4 regions of the Serratia marcescens subsp. marcescens ATCC 13880 genome follow, and region 3 is predicted to be linked to each of the others. Evidence: predicted binding sites of a transcription regulator. Region 3 holds the regulator's gene; each other region holds the start of a gene.

Region 1 (4,205 bases), 1.6 Mb from region 3:
CTCGCGCTGGGCGTCCAGCGTACGGGCGCCCATGATGGACGGCACGTTGCAACCGAAGCCGACGATCAGGGGCACGAAGGATTTGCCCGGCAGCCCGAGCGCCTGCATCAGGCGATCCATCACGAACGCTGCGCGCGCCATGTAGCCGGAGTCTTCCAGGAACGACAGGAACAGGTACATCATGCCGATCTGCGGCACCAGCGGCAGCACGGTGTTGATGCCGCCGCCGACGCCCTGCGCCAGGAATACGGTCAGCCAGTCGGGGAAGTGCAGGGTGTAGCCGAGCCACTGAATGCCCTGAATGAAGATCGCCGCCGAGCCGATATCGAAGATCGGCTGCAGCGCGCCGCCGATATTGATCGCCAGCAGGAACATCAGGTACATCACCAACAGGAAGATCGGCACACCCAGCCAGCGGTTGAGGATCACTTTATCCAGCATATCGGTCAGGCGGTTGGGCATCGCCTGCTGCGAGTTGCTGACCGCGTCGCACAGGGCGGCGATGGACTGGTAGCGCGCGTCGGCGATCACCAGCGCCGGGTCTTCTTGCTGCTGCTGTTGCAACGCCTGAATGGCCGCAGGCAGCAGCGCGACGGCGGGGCCGGCCAGCCGGTGGCTGTAGATGTCGCCCTCCAGCATCTGCAATGCCAGCCAGCGGCGTTGCACCGCCGGCAGCGTTTGCGGCATGGCGTCGCTCAGCGTGGCGACCGCTTTCAGCAGCAACGGCGGGTAGTTCACCAGCGCCTGCTGTTCGTTGATGCGATGATTGTCGATCATCTGTTTCAGCACGCCGATGCCGTCGGCGCGGGTGGAGATCATCGGTACTACCGGGCAGCCGAGGCGCGCCGACAGCGCGGCGACGTCGATATCGATATGCTGGCTTTTGGCGATGTCGAGCATGTTCAGCGCCACGATGCAGGGGATGCCCAGCTCCAGCAATTGCAGCGTCAGGTAGAGGTTGCGCTCCAGGTTGGAGGCGTCGACCACGTTGATCAGCAGATCGGCGTCGCCGCTCAAAATGTAGTGGCAGGCGATCTGCTCATCGAGCGAGGTTTGCTCCGAGATGGTGGTGAGGGAGTAGGTGCCGGGCAAATCGACCAGCCGCACGTCGGACTGCGGGGTGGTGAAATGGCCTTCTTTGCGTTCGACCGTCACGCCCGCCCAGTTGCCGACCCGTTGGCGTGCGCCGGTCAGCTGGTTGAACAGCGTGGTTTTGCCGGAGTTCGGGTTACCGATTAAGCCGATGGTGAGTTTTTTCATAGTTCAGCGTGTCGTCTTCAAGGAGAACAGCGCCGGCGCAAGGGCGCGTCGGCAAATGGAGGCGTGCCGGTTCAGGGCTGGCCGTCGAGCTGCAGCAGCGCCAGATCCTTCCTGCGCAGCACCAGGCTGACGCGGCGGGTTTTAATTTCTATCGGATCGCCCAGCGGCGCGACGCGCACCACGTCGAACGAAGAGCCGGGCAGCATGCCGAGCGATAACAGTTTCTGGCGGTAGGCCGGCGCAATTTCACCGGAAAAGCCGATAATCTTATATGTGTGTTTAGGTTGAAGCTGCATGTGATTAACCTTCCGGGTGCCGATGAACATCGGGCTGATGATAATTGGACGTTGCCGGCGAAAATGCCACGCCGTCGGCGGTATTCATCCATAAGGTCATGCAATAAAGTGAGCGCAAATAATAGTAATTATCATTATCGCGTTCAATACAAAAAGTAGGGGTATTGTAACCAATTATTATGGCGTCGACAGTTTTTGATGGCGTTGTCTTGACTAACGACGTTTTACCACCGCTTGCGATGGGGAACAAATGAGAATGGCGAGTTAAATCAGTTGCGTATTTGTAGCCAAGTTTTCTCGTTTGCAAATATCGAGGGTTTTTTCCCTTTATTTATTTCCGCTGAAAAGCAATTCGATAACATTATTCCGCCGTAATGCGAGCGGTAACCATTTGTGTTTCTCTCACAATTGGCGAGATGAAAAATGCGTGTTAACAAAGTTGTTAATAAATGGCTGCAGAAGGCATTTTTGCTGGCTGAATAATGAGAGGGTGGTCACGCAGGAACGGGAAATAAAAAGATGACGGTTTATTGAGACGGGTCAAGAAATGCCGCAAGTTTTATTCATCAGAAAGGGCGGAGCAGGCTCCGCCCTGTTGGCTCTGACTTAGCGTTTCTTGCCGAATGCCGCCGCCAGCGCGTCGCCCATGGCGCTGTTGCCGGCCGGCGCCGCGTTGCGCGGTTTGGCCTTGTTGCCGCCCGCCGAACGGTTGGCGGTGTCGCGCGACTGTGCCGGCGCGTTGCCGCCGCGGCGCGGCGAGCCTTCGCCCGGTTGCTCATCCAGGCGCATGCTCAGCGCGATGCGTTTACGCTGCAGATCGACTTCCATCACCTTCACTTTGACGATGTCGCCGGCCTTCACCACGGTGTGCGGATCTTCGACGAATTTGTCCGCCAGCGAGGAGATGTGCACCAGGCCGTCCTGATGCACGCCGATATCCACGAAGGCGCCGAAGTTGGTGACGTTGGTCACCGAGCCTTCCAGGATCATGCCCGGCTGCAGATCGTTGAGGGTTTCCACACCTTCGGCGAAGGTGGCGGTTTTGAACTCCGGACGCGGATCGCGGCCCGGCTTCTCCAGCTCTTTCAGAATGTCGGTGACCGTCGGCACGCCGAACTTGTCGTCGGTGAAATCAACCGCTTTCAGGCTGCGCACCGCGGAGGCGTTGCCCATCAGATCCTGCAGCGCCTGCTCGGTGGCGGCCAGGATGCGTTGCACCACCGGATAGGCTTCCGGGTGAACGGTGGAGGCATCCAGCGGGTTGTCGCCGTGGTTGATGCGCAGGAAGCCGGCGCACTGTTCGAACGCTTTCGGCCCCAGGCGGCTGACCTTCAGCAACTGTTCACGGTTGCTGAAGCGGCCGTTCTCGTCGCGCCAATTGACGATGTTCTGCGCCATCATGCGCGTCAGGCCGGCCACGCGGGTCAGCAACGGCACCGACGCTGTGTTCAGATCGACGCCGACGGCGTTCACGCAGTCTTCCACCACCGAATCCAGCTTCTTCGCCAGCTGGCTCTGGCTGACGTCGTGCTGATATTGGCCGACGCCGATGGATTTCGGATCGATCTTCACCAGTTCCGCCAGCGGATCCTGCAGGCGGCGAGCGATGGACACCGCGCCGCGCAGCGATACGTCGAGATCCGGGAACTCCTGCGCCGCCAGTTCGGACGCGGAGTACACCGACGCGCCCGCTTCGCTGACGATCACTTTCTGCGCCCGGACGTCGCTGAACTGCTTTTGCAGGTCGAGATAGAAACGCTCGGTTTCACGTGAAGCGGTGCCGTTGCCGATGGCCACCAGCTCCACGTTGTGTTTGATGCACAGCGCCGCGACGATGGCGGCGGCTTTCGCCGCTTGCCCGGTGTGCGGGTAGACGGTGTCGGTGGCGACCAGCTTGCCGGTTGCGTCGACCACGGCGACTTTCACTCCGGTGCGCAGGCCCGGATCGAGGCCCATGGTGGCGCGCATGCCGGCCGGCGCGGCCATCAGCAGATCATGCATGTTGCGGGCGAACACGTTGATCGCTTCATCTTCCGCGCGCTCGCGCACCGTGCCCATCAGCTCGGTTTCCAGGTGCAGCAACACCTTGATGCGCCAGGTCCAGTTGACCACCGCCTTGCGCCAGGCGTCGGCCGGAGCGTTGTTCAGGCGCAGATTGAGGTGATTGATGATGATCAGCTCCGCCTGGCTTTCGCGCGGCGCTTCTTCAAACTGCGGATCGGCGTTCAGCGCCAGCTGCAGCACGCCTTCGTTGCGGCCGCGGAACATCGCCAGCGCGCGGTGCGAAGGCACCTGGGAAATCGGTTCGTGGTGATCGAAATAGTCGCGGAACTTGGCGCCTTCGTCTTCCTTGCCCTCGACCACTTTGGACACCAGATGGGCGTTTTTCCACAGGTAGTCGCGCACCTTGGCCAGCAGCGCGGCGTCTTCGGCGAAGCGCTCCATCAGGATATAGCGCGCGCCGTCGAGGGCGGCTTTCACGTCCGCCACGCCCTTGTCGGCGTCGACGTAGCGTTCGGCCAGTTGTTCAGGCTGCTGTTGCGGATCCTGCCACAGCGTGTCCGCCAGCGGTTCCAGGCCGGCTTCGATGGCGATCTGGCCGCGGGTGCGGCGCTTCGGTTTGTACGGCAGGTAGAGGTCTTCGAGTTC
Region 2 (4,205 bases), 2.4 Mb from region 3:
CGACGACGCAGAAGTTATAGGTTGGCGAACCGTCGGTGCGGCGGATGATCAGATCGTCCAGCTCCTGGTTGCTGAATCCGATCGGGCCGCGAATTTTGTCGTCGAAGATCACCGAGCCTTCCTGCGGGTTACGGAAGCGCACCACGTGCGGCTCGTCGTCGGTGTGGCTGCACTGGCTGTCGCGGCAGTGGCCGTCGTAACGCGGCTTCTCGCCGTTTTCCATCTGCTTCTCGCGCAGCGCTTCCAGACGTTCCTTGGAGCAATAGCATTTATACGCCGTGCCCTGCTCCAGCATCTCATCGATGACCGCGTTGTAGCGATCGAAACGCTTGGTCTGGAAATACGGGCCTTCATCCCAATCCAGGTTCAACCAGTTCATGCCATCCATAATTGCGTCGATCGCGTCCTGGGTCGAACGTTCCAGATCGGTATCTTCGATACGCAGAACGAACTCACCGCCCGCATGGCGGCTGAACAACCAGGAATAAAGTGCGGTACGCGCGCCGCCGACGTGAAGATAGCCGGTCGGGCTCGGTGCAAAACGGGTTTTGATTTTCATTGGGTTCACTGCCTTATTACGCAACGCGTGTCGGCGGTTGCCGACGATTGCTCGGAATTGAAAAAAGAGTGGACGACATTGTATCACCACGCGCTAATTCCTCAACGCCGACACGATATTGCGCCGGTCGATTTCGCGCGTTTTGCGGCGAGTTTCGCATAGCATCGCGCAAAGAATCGGCGCTGCTGGCGATAATTATCGCGCCCTGCCTAAATTTGCGGCGAACGATTGAAATCATTTTAAAAAGCGTTGACTCACTTTGAACTATCCCTATAATGCGACTCCAACAAGACGGGGCGATTAGCTCAGTTGGTAGAGCATCTCCTTTACACGGAGGGGGTCGGCGGTTCGAGCCCGTCATCGCCCACCATCTTGTTGAGAAAAATGAGAACGAATGAGGGTGATTAGCTCAGTTGGTAGAGCATCTCCTTTACACGGAGGGGGTCGGCGGTTCGAGCCCGTCATCACCCACCATCATTCTCTCGTTTAGCAGTGCCTGGAAGTCCTGAAGTGGGTGATTAGCTCAGTTGGTAGAGCATCTCCTTTACACGGAGGGGGTCGGCGGTTCGAGCCCGTCATCACCCACCACTTCTGCGGGTCGTTAGCTCAGTTGGTAGAGCAGTTGACTTTTAATCAATTGGTCGCAGGTTCGAATCCTGCACGACCCACCAATTCAGAAAAAAGCGCCTTTTGGCGCTTTTTTCGTTTCTGCACCATCCGACTCTGACTTCATCTCTCGCCGACAGAGTTCACCGGGTCGTGCAGGATGAAGAACCGTAGAGGTTCGAGCATCGCGCAGCGATACGACAACGCGCAGCGTTGCCCGTAGGGTGAGGCCACAGGCCGAATCAATCCTGCACGACCCACCAATTCAGAGAAAAGCGCCTTTTGGCGCTTTTTTCGTTTCTGCCTCACTCACTGCCCCTATCTCCTTATTCTTTCTGTATTCACTACGCGCTGAGATACGAATGGTTATCATTTTGGCGGCTTGAATGGTAAATTAGCGGGCATACACCACGCAGCCAATCCGCCGCCGGATTGATACGCCTTAGTTCAAGGAAAGAAAGAGCCCGCTCATGACCCTATCCTTACGCCAGCTGTTCATTGCATTTATCGCCACTTCCAGCCTGCTGCTCAGTGGCTGCGGCCCGGACGACAAGAGCGACGGGCAGAAACCGTCCGCCCCCGCAACCGACAGCAGTTGGCCGCGCACCATCGACAGCGTCAAAGGGAAATTCACGCTGGAAAAACCGCCGCAGCGCATCGTGTCCACCAGCGTCACCATCACCGGCACGCTGCTGGCTATCGACGCCCCGGTGGTCGCCAGCGCCGCCACCAGCCCAAATCCCCTGGTGGCCGATAAACAAGGTTTCTTTACCCAATGGAGCGAGGTGGCCAAGCAGCGCCACGTCGAGCGGCTGTACCAGGTGGAGCCCAATGCCGAAGCCGTCGCGGCCGCCGCGCCGGATTTGATCGTCGTCGCCGCAACCGGCGGGGATTCGGCGTTGAAACTGTATGACCAGCTGTCCGCCATTGCGCCGACGCTGGTGCTCGATTATGGCGACAAAAGCTGGCAGCAGCTGGCCAGCGAGCTCGGCGAGATCACCGGTCATGAAGCCGGCGCCAAACAGGCGGAAGATCGTTTCGAACAGCGCGTGGAGCAAGTGAAGCAGGCGATCGCGCTGCCGCCGCAGCCCACCACTCCGCTGGTGTATGCCGACAACGGCCGCGAGGCCATGCTGTGGACGCCGGGTTCCGCCCAGGGCAAACTGCTGACCCAGCTCGGCTTCCAACTGGCCACCCCGCCGGAAAGCGCCAAAGGCAACACCAGCATGGGGAAACGCCATGACATCATCCAGATCTCCGGCGAAAAAATGGCCGAAGGCCTGAATGGCAAAACCCTGATCCTGTTCGCCACCAATGAGCGCAAAGTGCAAGAGGTGCTGACCAACCCGTTCCTCAAACATCTGGAGCCGGTGGAACAGCGGCACGTCTACGCCGTCGGCAACGACACCTTCCGCCTCGATTACTACAGCGCCACCAACATGCTGAACCAAATCGAACGGTTGTTCAAAAAGCCCTGAATCATGCCGTCGGCAGGCCAGCCCCCTGCCGACGCTTTCCGCAAACGGGGCAAGCATTCACATTCAATCAATTGAAATATCAATAGTTATTAACATCATCATTGCACCTGCGCCGCCAACCGGCGGGTGCATGCGGGCGTAAACTCGTGCTACTATAAGCGCCCGCATGAACGCAAATAACAATGAGAATAAAAATCATACAGGAGTTACCGGTGTGAACGTACCCACTCCGACTGAGCGGACGCTTTCGTCCGCACCGCACGCAGCTTACGCCAGTGGCTTCAAACGCATCGCCGGGTTCGGTATCGGTTTGGCGCTGTTGTTGCTGTGCATCATGGCCAGCCTGATGCTGGGTTCCAAAGCCATCCCCTTCCATACCGTCTGGCTCAGCCTGCAGGGCGCCGCGAGCGGTTCCGACAGCACCATCATTCTCAATGCCCGGGTACCCCGTACGCTGGCGGGCATCCTGGCCGGCATGGCGCTCGGCGCCGCCGGCGCGCTGATTCAGGCGCTGACGCGCAACCCGCTGGCCGATCCCGGCGTGCTCGGCATCAACGCCGGCGCCAGCTTCGCCGTAGTCATCGGCATCATGTTTTTCGGCGCCGCCACCACCGAAAGCTATATGGCCTATGCCTTTGTCGGCGCGGCCCTCACCACCCTGCTGGTCTACCTGATCGGCACGCTGGCGGGCGGGCGCATCAACCCGGTGCGGCTGACGCTGGCCGGCGTGGCGATCGGCGCGGTGCTGCTCGGCATCACCACCGGGCTGTCGCTGATCGATCCGCAAACCTTTGACCAACTGCGCTTCTGGCAGGCCGGCACGCTGGATATCCGCACGCTGTCCACGCTGCCGGTCACCGCCCCCGCCATTTTGCTCGGCTGCCTGCTGACGCTGCTCATCGCCCGGCCGCTGAATACCATCGGCATGGGGGAAGATTTGGCTATCGCGCTCGGCGCGCGCGTGGTGCTGACTCAGATCGTCGCGGTGATCGCCATCACGCTGCTGTGCGGCGCGGCGACCGCCACCGTCGGTCCGATCAGTTTCATCGGCCTGATGGTGCCGCATATCGCCCGTTGGTGGGTCGGCCCCGACCAACGTTGGATCCTGCCCTATTCCATGCTGCTGGCGCCGATTTTACTGCTGTGCGCCGACGTGGTCGGCCGCTTGCTGGCGGCCGGTGAACTGCGGGTTTCCATCGTCGCCGCCTTTATCGGCGCGCCGGTACTGATCTGGCTGGTGCGCCGCAAGAAAACGCTGGGGGGCTTGTGATGAGTCTGCCGCACACGCTGCATATCGGCCGTCCGGACGGCGTCATCAACTGGCGCGTGCCGCTGCGCCTGCTGTTGGTCAACCTTTCGCTGCTGGCGTTATGCCTGGCGATGGCGGTTGCCGCGCTGTGCTACGGCACGCTGCAGCTCTCGCTGGAGCAAGTCTTTGCCGCGCTCAGCGGCGAGGCGCCGAAAAATCTGGTGACCGTGGTCACCCAATGGCGCTTGCCCCGCATCGCCATGGCGCTGTTGTTAGGCGCCGCGCTCGGCATGAGCGGCGCCATTTTCCAGTC
Region 3 (4,205 bases):
AGATGCATAAAGAAGCCGGCCAGCCGATCAAAACCTGGCACTTTGGCGGCGATGAGGCGAAAAACATCCGCCTGGGCGCAGGCTATACCGACAAGGCGAAACCGGAACCGGGTAAAGGCATCATTGACCAGAGTAATGAAGACAAGCCGTGGGCCAAGTCGCAGGTGTGCCAGACGATGATCAAAGAAGGCAAGGTGGCCGACATGGAGCACCTGCCGAGCTACTTCGGCCAGGAGGTCAGCAAGCTGGTGAAGGCGCACGGCATCGACAGAATGCAGGCCTGGCAGGACGGTCTGAAAGACGCCGAAAGTTCGAAGGCGTTCGCCACCTCGCGCGTGGGCGTCAACTTCTGGGACACCCTGTATTGGGGCGGTTTCGACAGCGTTAACGACTGGGCCAATAAAGGGTATGAAGTGGTGGTCTCCAACCCGGACTACGTCTACATGGACTTCCCTTACGAGGTGAATCCGGACGAGCGCGGTTACTACTGGGGCACCCGCTTCAGCGACGAACGCAAGGTGTTCAGCTTCGCGCCGGACAACATGCCGCAGAACGCGGAAACCTCGGTCGACCGCGACGGCAACCACTTCAACGCCAAAAGCGACAAGCCGTGGCCGGGTGCCTACGGTCTGTCCGCTCAGCTGTGGAGCGAAACCCAGCGCACCGATCCGCAGATGGAATACATGACCTTCCCGCGCGCGCTGTCGGTGGCGGAACGCGCCTGGCACCGCGCCGGTTGGGAGCAGGACTATCGCGCCGGCCGCGAATACAAAGGCGGGGAAACCCACTTTGTCGATACCCAGGCGCTGGAGAAAGACTGGCTGCGCTTCGCCAATATCCTGGGCCAACGTGAACTGGCCAAGCTGGACAAAGGCGGCGTCGCTTATCGTCTGCCGGTGCCGGGCGCCCGCGTGGCGGGCGGCAAGCTGGAAGCGAATATCGCGCTGCCGGGATTGGGCATCGAGTATTCCACCGACGGCGGCAAGCAGTGGCAGCGCTATGACGCCAAGGCCAAGCCGGCGGTCTCCGGTGACGTGCAGGTGCGTTCGGTCAGCCCGGACGGTAAACGCTACAGCCGCGCCGAGAAGGTCTAGGTCTGGCTCCGGGGCCCGTGGTTCTGGCGGCGGGCCGCATCATAATGAAGGGGGAATGCGTTCGCCCCCGCGCGTGCCGGCGTGGGGCGGATGTTGAAGTGAGAGCAGTACGTGGAGTCGCAGTGCCGCTGCAATTGTAGTATTTCATGACATGATCTTCCCCCGGCTTGTCCGGGGATTTTTTTGCCCGTTGTACGGCGGGCATAAAAAAACCGCCCCAATGTGAGGCGGTTTTTCATAGCCGGTCAGGCTTATTTCTTGTCGTGCAGCGATTCGTCTTCGCGGCAGTCACCGGTTTCACAGTGGCCGTACAGGTACAGACTGTGGTTGGTGAGCTTGATGCCGTGCTGCTTGGCGATATCACGCTGGCGCACTTCGATGGATTCATCACTGAATTCGATCACTTTGCCGCAGTCCAGGCAAATCAGGTGATCGTGGTGATGCTGTTGGGTCAGCTCGAACACGGACTTGCCGCCTTCGAAATTGTGACGTGTCACAATGCCCGCATCGTCAAACTGGTTCAGTACGCGATAAACCGTCGCCAGGCCGATCTCTTCGCCCATATCAATCAGTTTTTTGTACAAATCTTCCGCACTGACGTGATGGCATTCCGGATTTTGCAGTACTTCCAGGATTTTGAGTCGCGGAAGCGTGACTTTTAAGCCGGCCTTCTTCAATGCGATGTTGTTGTCGGTCATGCGAATTCAGTCCTGTTACTATGCTAATCAAGTTGAGGCGTACTCGCCTGTGGCATCGGTCGGCACAAAGAGTTAATGCGTCTCATTATAGAACCGGTTGTACTAAATGGAAACCGCCGGTTGTTAACAAAGATATAATTGCACTATTGCATGTTTTGCATGCAACGCCTTGATGGATGGGATAAACCGATATCTCAGTCTACCGTGACGGGGTGGGAAGTTACAAATCTGTAGCTTCTATCGCAGCAATCCCTGTTGCCGATGACGGCCCTGTCGGCACACTATGCACTTTACAGGGCCTTTGTTCAACCTTTCGCCAGTACCGGCGTTTAGCCGACGATATCGGCCAGGCTCAGCTCTTCGACGATCTGTTTGACCCAGGCGTCCACGCGCTCATTGGTCAGCTCCGGCTGACGGTCTTCGTCGATCGCCAGACCGATGAAGTGGTTGTCGTCCGCCAGGCCTTTGGAAGCTTCGAAGTGGTAGCCTTTGGTCGGCCAGTGGCCCACGATGGCCGCGCCGCGCGGTTCGATGATGTCGCGGATGGTGCCCATCGCGTCACAGAAATATTCCGCGTAGTCTTCCTGGTCGCCGCAGCCGAACAGCGCCACCAGTTTACCGTTGAAATCGACTTCTTCCAGCGTCGGGAAGAAATCATCCCAGTCACACTGCGCTTCACCGTAGTACCAGGTCGGGATACCCAGCAGCAGGATATCGAACCCTTCCAGGTCTTCTTTGCTGCTTTTGGCGATGTCATGCACTTCTGAGACATCGTCGCCAAACTGTTTCTGAAGAATTTTCTGGATCATTTTGGCAATGTTTTCGGTATTGCCAGTGTCGCTGCCAAAGAAAATGCCTACAGTAGCCATATCGCGTATAACCTTTAAATTCAATTAATTGCATTACTCGGCGCCGGCACTGCCGCCGATTAAAATGATGCCATGACAAGAGCCTTTCGCCACGGTGGCGGGCGCCGACAGGCGCAGTCTCTTACCGGTAAATGCGTATCATGCCAGAAAGTGGCGCCGGGGTTTTATCGCATTTATGCGATGCCGAAGGATGAAGAAAAGCGTGGTCGATCCGGCGTTGTCCTTAACGCCGCGCCGCGCGTGCGGCCGAAGAGATCAATGTTCCGGCTGTTCTTCCGCCAGTTGCGCCAACAGCATCTGCTCGATGAGTTCGCTGCGGCTGATGTTGCGCTGTTCCGCCAGTTTGTTCAGGGCGTCCACCGCATCCGCGTTGATTTTCAGCTCTACGCGCCGCAATCCGCGCACTTTATCGCGCCGTAACTGATTGCGCTTATTGATTCTAAGCTGTTCATCGCGGGAAAGCGGGTTGGTTTTCGGGCGCCCCGGACGGCGTTCATCTGCGAACAGATCCAGCGTCGTGCGATCCGTTTGTTCTTTTGCCATAGGTAGCGGTACTGCAAGGGAGTTTGCATCAAAAAGCGCTCGCACGCTTCCGGAGGCATCGATTAACACACTTCGGGCCAATAAACCCTAACCCAAATTTACCCCCGAACCGGCGTTCGCGAACGCGCTGGCGCGGCGGCAAAATTATAGCGCGCCATATTACCCCAGCAGATGGAGCGGCGACAATGCCTAACTGCGGGCTAAACGCGCTAAGCCGTTATCTTTAGCGCGTTTTTTCGCCAGATTAACGTATTTTTCAGGCTTCGCCGAGGAAACGGTGGATGGCGCGCAGCACCGCTTCCGGTTTTTCGGCGTGCACCCAATGGCCGGTGCCGGCGACGACGTGCGCGCGGGCCTGCGGGAACTGGCGGGCGATATCTGCACGGTAGCTGTCCTGCACGTACGGCGACAGGCCGCCGCGAATGAACAGGGTCGGGTGTGGCCAGGCCGGGACGTCCTGCCAGCCGGTGATGTCTTCGTAGCGTTCGATCAGCACCGGCAGGTTGAAGCGCCATTCACCGTTATGGAAGGACTTCAGCAGGAACTGGATCACGCCTTCTTCCTGCAGGTAGTCGCGCATCAACTGGGCAGCCGCCTGGCGCTGGGTGATGCCGGCGGCGCTGACGGCCTTCAGCGCGGCGAAGATCTCGTCATGACGTCGGGTCTGGTAATCCACCGGCGCGACGTCGATGACGATCAGCTTGGCGATGCGCTCGGGCGCGATGGCGGTCAGCGCCATCGCCGCTTTGCCGCCCATCGAGTGGCCGATGACGATCGCTTTCTCCAGCTGCAGTTCGTCGAGCAGCGCCAGCAGATCCTGCGCCATGGCGGGGTAGTTCATGTCGTCGGCGCGCGGGGAGAGGCCGTGGTTGCGCAGATCGACCTTGATCACACTGTGCTGTTTATGGAGATCGCGCGCCAGCACGCCCAGGTTGTCGAGATTGCCGAACAGGCCGTGGATCAGCAGCACCGGCAGCGCGTCTGACTCGGCGGCCAGCAGT
Region 4 (4,205 bases), 2.0 Mb from region 3:
CCCTCCATGCCCACCAGCCCCACTTTCAGGTAGCCGGCTTTACGCAGGGTGTCCATCACGCTCATCAGCGTTTCATAGTCCACGCTCTTGTCCGCCTGGAAGAAGATGGTGGTTTCTTTGTTAGCCTGGGTGCGTTGATCCAGCACAGAAGTCAGCTGATCGGCATTCACCGGCTGATCGCCGACGTAGAGCTGCTTGTCGGCCTTCACCGACAGGAACACCGGTTTTTCCGGCCGCGGCTGCGGCTTGGCGGAAGAAGCCGGCAGATCGACGCGGATATCTACCGTTGCCAGCGGCGCGGCCACCATAAAGATGATCAACAGCACCAACATGACGTCGATAAACGGCGTCACGTTGATTTCATGCAGTTCGCCGCTGTCGTCCAGATCTTCATTTAAGCGCATCGCCATGACTCACCCCGCCCGCAGTTGGTGCGCGTGCTGTGAGCGCTTGGCTTCCGCCGTCGCGGCCAGATCCAGATCGCGGCCCTGCAGCAGCATGACCTGCGCCGCCACGTCGCCCACCTGCGCACGGTGGCCGCTGATGACGCGGGCGAAGATGTTGTAGATAACGACGGCAGGGATCGCCGCCACCAGGCCCAGCGCGGTCGCCAGCAGCGCTTCCGCGATGCCCGGCGCCACAACCGCCAGGTTGGTGGTCTGCGAATGGGCGATGCCGATGAAGCTGTTCATGATGCCCCACACGGTGCCGAACAGGCCGACAAACGGCGAGATGGCGCCGATGGTGGCGAGGAAGCCGTTGCCGCGGCCCATGTTGCGGCTGTAGGCCGCCACGCGGCGCTCGAGACGGAAGCCGGTGCGCTCTTTGATGCCGTTGTTGTCGTTGGATTCCGCAGACAGCTCCAGCTCGTTTTGCGCATCGTTCAGCAATACCGCGCTGACGCTCTCCGGGGCGAAGTTTTGCGCCAGCTCGGAGGCTTCATCCAGCGAGCGCGCTTCGGCCAGCGCCAACTGCTCGCGGCGCAGACGGCGCTTGGCGCGCAGCAGTTCGCTGCCTTTGGAGAACAGAATGGTCCAGGTCACGATCGAGGCCAGCACCAGGCCGATCATTACCGCTTTCACCACCGCGTCGGCGTGCTGGTACATGCCCCAAACGGACAGGTCCATGCCGCGGGTTTCCGGTGGCTGGATCGTTGGCGCCGGGTTCACCGGCGTGATGCTCTCCGGCGCGGCGGCTGCCGCAGGTGCAGGCGCGGTGGTCGGCGCAACGCTTTCGGCAACGGCCGGATTGCTCGCCGGCGCGGCCTGCGCGCTGCCGGCCAGCCCCACGACCAGCACCATAGAAGCCATCAGGCTGCGGCCGAAGGCCTTGCCCCACTGCGCCCGGCCCTGGCCGAACGATCCTTGATTTAAATTCTTGCCAGCCGTTTTCACGCTGTGCCTCCACCCATTACCGATCAAAATTAAGGAATAATTCAGCGTGCGATCATATCAAACCAACCGGGGATTGATAGTAGTTCTCATTATTATTTACCAAATAAACGAGAAAATTTTAGCCATCCCCGCCACAAAGCGCCAATCTGCGTCCGTTCACCGCCAAATACCCCTTTTATAGGGTTATTTCGTTACTTTTCTCCCACAACGACGCAACAACGCCGCGCTGCCGAACGGCGTCTTGACCGATGAATGGGCTTCTCTCTCGCACCACGGCAGAAGGATGAGGCGAGAAATGCGCGCCCGACAGACAATTATAGCCGTTTCTATATCTGGAAGTTAAAACGTCTGGATGGCTATATTAACTCATGTTAACGTAAGGGCTATCGCAAACGGGCACGTGCAGAGCAACCAGAGGTGAGCCAGGTACCATGACGTCAAAACATATCGAAACCACGCTGATCGGCGCCGGCCGCAGCCAGCGTTACACCCAGGGCTCCGTCAATCCCGTCACGCAACGCGCCTCTTCTTTGGTCTTCGACTCCGTCGCTGCCAAAAAACACGCCACCGCGCAACGCGCCCACGGCGAGCTGTTTTACGGCCGACGCGGCACCCTGACCCACTTCGCCCTGCAGGATGCAATGGTGGAGCTGGAGGGCGGCGCCGGCTGCGTGCTGTACCCCTGCGGCGCGGCGGCGGTGGCCAATGCGATTCTGTCGTTCGTCGGCGCCGGCGATCACCTGCTGGTCACTGGTTCGGCGTACGAACCGACCCAGGATTTCTGCACCCATATCCTCGGCCGCATGAACGTCAGCACCACCTATTTCGATCCGCTGATCGGCGCCGATATCGCCACGTTGATCCAACCCAACACCCGCGTGGTGTTCCTGGAATCCCCCGGCTCCATCACCCTGGAAGTGCAGGACATTCCGGCGATGGTGCAGGCCATTCGCGCCGTGGCGCCGGAGGTGGTGATCATGATCGACAATACCTGGGCGGCGGGCGTGCTGTTCAAGGCGTTGGATTTCGACATCGATATCTCCATTCAGGCCGGCACCAAATACCTGATCGGCCATTCCGATTACATGCTCGGCACCGCCGTCGCCAACGCGCGCTGTTGGGAGCAACTGCGCGAGTACTCCTATCTGATGGGGCAGATGGTGGATGCCGACACCGCCTACATGGCGAGCCGCGGCCTGCGTACCCTGAGCGTGCGCCTGAAGCAGCACGAACGCAGCAGCATTGAGGTCGCCAACTGGCTGGCCGAACGGCCGGAGGTGGCGACGGTCAATCACCCGGCCCTGCCCAGTTGCAAAGGCCACGAGTTCTACCGCCGCGACTTCAGCGGCTGCAACGGGCTGTTCTCCTTCGTGCTGAAAGAGCGGCTGGATGAGGCGCAGTTGGCCGCCTACCTGGACAACTTCAGCCACTTCAGCATGGCCTACTCCTGGGGCGGCTTCGAGTCGCTGATCCTGGCCAACCAGCCGGAAGAACTGGAAGCGATCCGCCCGGCGGGCGGCGTCGATTTTTCCGGCACGCTGGTGCGGTTGCATATCGGTCTGGAGAACGTCGAAGACCTGATCGCCGATCTGGCGGCCGGCTTCGATCGCCTCAACGGCGTGCGCTAAGGCGGATTCCGATAATTTTCTTCGTCTCGTTTAATGTCGGCTTAAGCTATTAGCGGTACACTAACCGGGTAACTGTCAGATACGGTAACCGCCGCATCCTGGAGAACGTGACCCCGGGCGCAACCGGCATGCAACAGGACATAAAATGGATGTATTACGAGAGATTATTCATGCGCTTTGGCAGCAGGACTTCATCGCCCTCGCCGATCCAAGCGTAATTTGGGTGGTTTACGCCGTACTTTTCACCACTCTGTTTTTGGAAAACGGACTGCTGCCCGCCTCCTTCCTTCCCGGTGACAGCCTGCTGCTGCTGTCGGGCGCGCTGATCGCCAAAGGCGTGATGGGCTTTGCCCCCACTCTGCTGATACTGACCGCCGCCGCCGGGCTCGGCTGCTGGCTGAGCTATATCCAGGGCCGCTGGCTGGGCCACACCGGCCTGGTGAAGAGCTGGCTGCTGCAACTGCCGGCACAGTACCACCAGCGCGCGCACAACCTGTTCAACCGCCACGGGCTGACGGCGCTGCTGATCGGCCGCTTCCTCGGTTTCGTACGCACCCTGCTGCCGACCATGGCCGGCATTTCCGGGCTCAACAGCTCGCGCTTCCAGGTGTTCAACTGGCTGAGCGCGGCGATCTGGGTCTGCGCGCTGGTCGGCCTCGGCTACGCGTTCAGCCAAATCCCTCTGGTGAAACGCTATGAAAGCCAGGTGATGACCGGCCTGATGCTGCTGCCGCTGCTGCTGCTGTTCGTCGGCCTGCTGGGCGCCATGCTGGTGATCTGGCGTAAAAAACGCGCCGCCTCTTCCTGAACTGGGCGCGCTACAGCGCCTTCTCGACCAACGCCAGACTGGCAGGCAGTTTGTTCACCAGCGTATCCACCGCCAGCCGCACCTTCAGCGGCAGGTGAGGCGTGTGCGGCCACACCGCATGCGCTTCAAAGGCGGCGCCCGGCCGATCGCGCAGCAAGCGCACCAGCGCCCCGCTCAACAACTGCTCACGCACCAGCCAGCACGGCAGCCAGGCAATGCCGAAACCCGCCGTCGCCGCATCCGCAATCGCCTGCAGGTCGTCCATTTGCAGCCGGTTATTCGGCATCACGTCCTGCGGCTTGCCGTCGCTATCCAATACCAACCAGCTGCGCCGCGCGCCGGCGCGCATATAGGTCACCGCCTCATGCTGCGCCA

What was found. The regulator Fur, encoded in region 3, represses iron uptake genes when iron is present. The targets are predictions, from matches to a motif close to ATAATAATGAGAACNACTATCAA.
Region 1: a site for Fur is predicted at 1,675-1,697, ahead of feoA (ferrous iron transporter A). Genes of this name have one in related genera too.
Region 2: a site for Fur is predicted at 2,820-2,842, ahead of fepD (Fe(3+)-siderophore ABC transporter permease). Genes of this name have one in related genera too.
Region 4: a site for Fur is predicted at 1,468-1,490, ahead of exbB (tol-pal system-associated acyl-CoA thioesterase). Genes of this name have one in related genera too.

The regions. Positions count from the first base shown of each region.
Region 1 covers NZ_CP071238.1:4,790,730-4,794,934, reverse strand. Annotated here, with positions in the region: gene feoB (Fe(2+) transporter permease subunit FeoB) at 1-1,260, opposite strand, end outside; gene feoA (ferrous iron transporter A) at 1,332-1,556, opposite strand; gene J0F90_RS22975 (Tex family protein) at 2,163-4,205, opposite strand, start outside.
Region 2 covers NZ_CP071238.1:3,653,015-3,657,219, forward strand. Annotated here, with positions in the region: gene gltX (glutamate--tRNA ligase) at 1-559, opposite strand, end outside; tRNA gene J0F90_RS17460 (tRNA-Val) at 854-929, shown strand; tRNA gene J0F90_RS17465 (tRNA-Val) at 958-1,033, shown strand; tRNA gene J0F90_RS17470 (tRNA-Val) at 1,072-1,147, shown strand; tRNA gene J0F90_RS17475 (tRNA-Lys) at 1,155-1,230, shown strand; RNA gene J0F90_RS17480 (RtT sRNA) at 1,305-1,428, shown strand; gene fepB (Fe2+-enterobactin ABC transporter substrate-binding protein) at 1,636-2,643, shown strand; gene fepD (Fe(3+)-siderophore ABC transporter permease) at 2,858-3,913, shown strand; gene fepG (iron-enterobactin ABC transporter permease) at 3,913-4,205, shown strand, end outside.
Region 3 covers NZ_CP071238.1:1,246,927-1,251,131, forward strand. Annotated here, with positions in the region: gene J0F90_RS05825 (beta-N-acetylhexosaminidase) at 1-1,094, shown strand, start outside; gene fur (ferric iron uptake transcriptional regulator) at 1,346-1,792, opposite strand; gene fldA (flavodoxin FldA) at 2,122-2,661, opposite strand; gene ybfE (LexA regulated protein) at 2,917-3,204, opposite strand; gene ybfF (esterase) at 3,461-4,205, opposite strand, start outside.
Region 4 covers NZ_CP071238.1:4,368,215-4,372,419, forward strand. Annotated here, with positions in the region: gene exbD (TonB system transport protein ExbD) at 1-410, opposite strand, end outside; gene exbB (tol-pal system-associated acyl-CoA thioesterase) at 414-1,394, opposite strand; gene metC (cystathionine beta-lyase) at 1,826-3,022, shown strand; gene J0F90_RS20840 (DedA family protein) at 3,168-3,830, shown strand; gene J0F90_RS20845 (LysR family transcriptional regulator) at 3,841-4,205, opposite strand, start outside.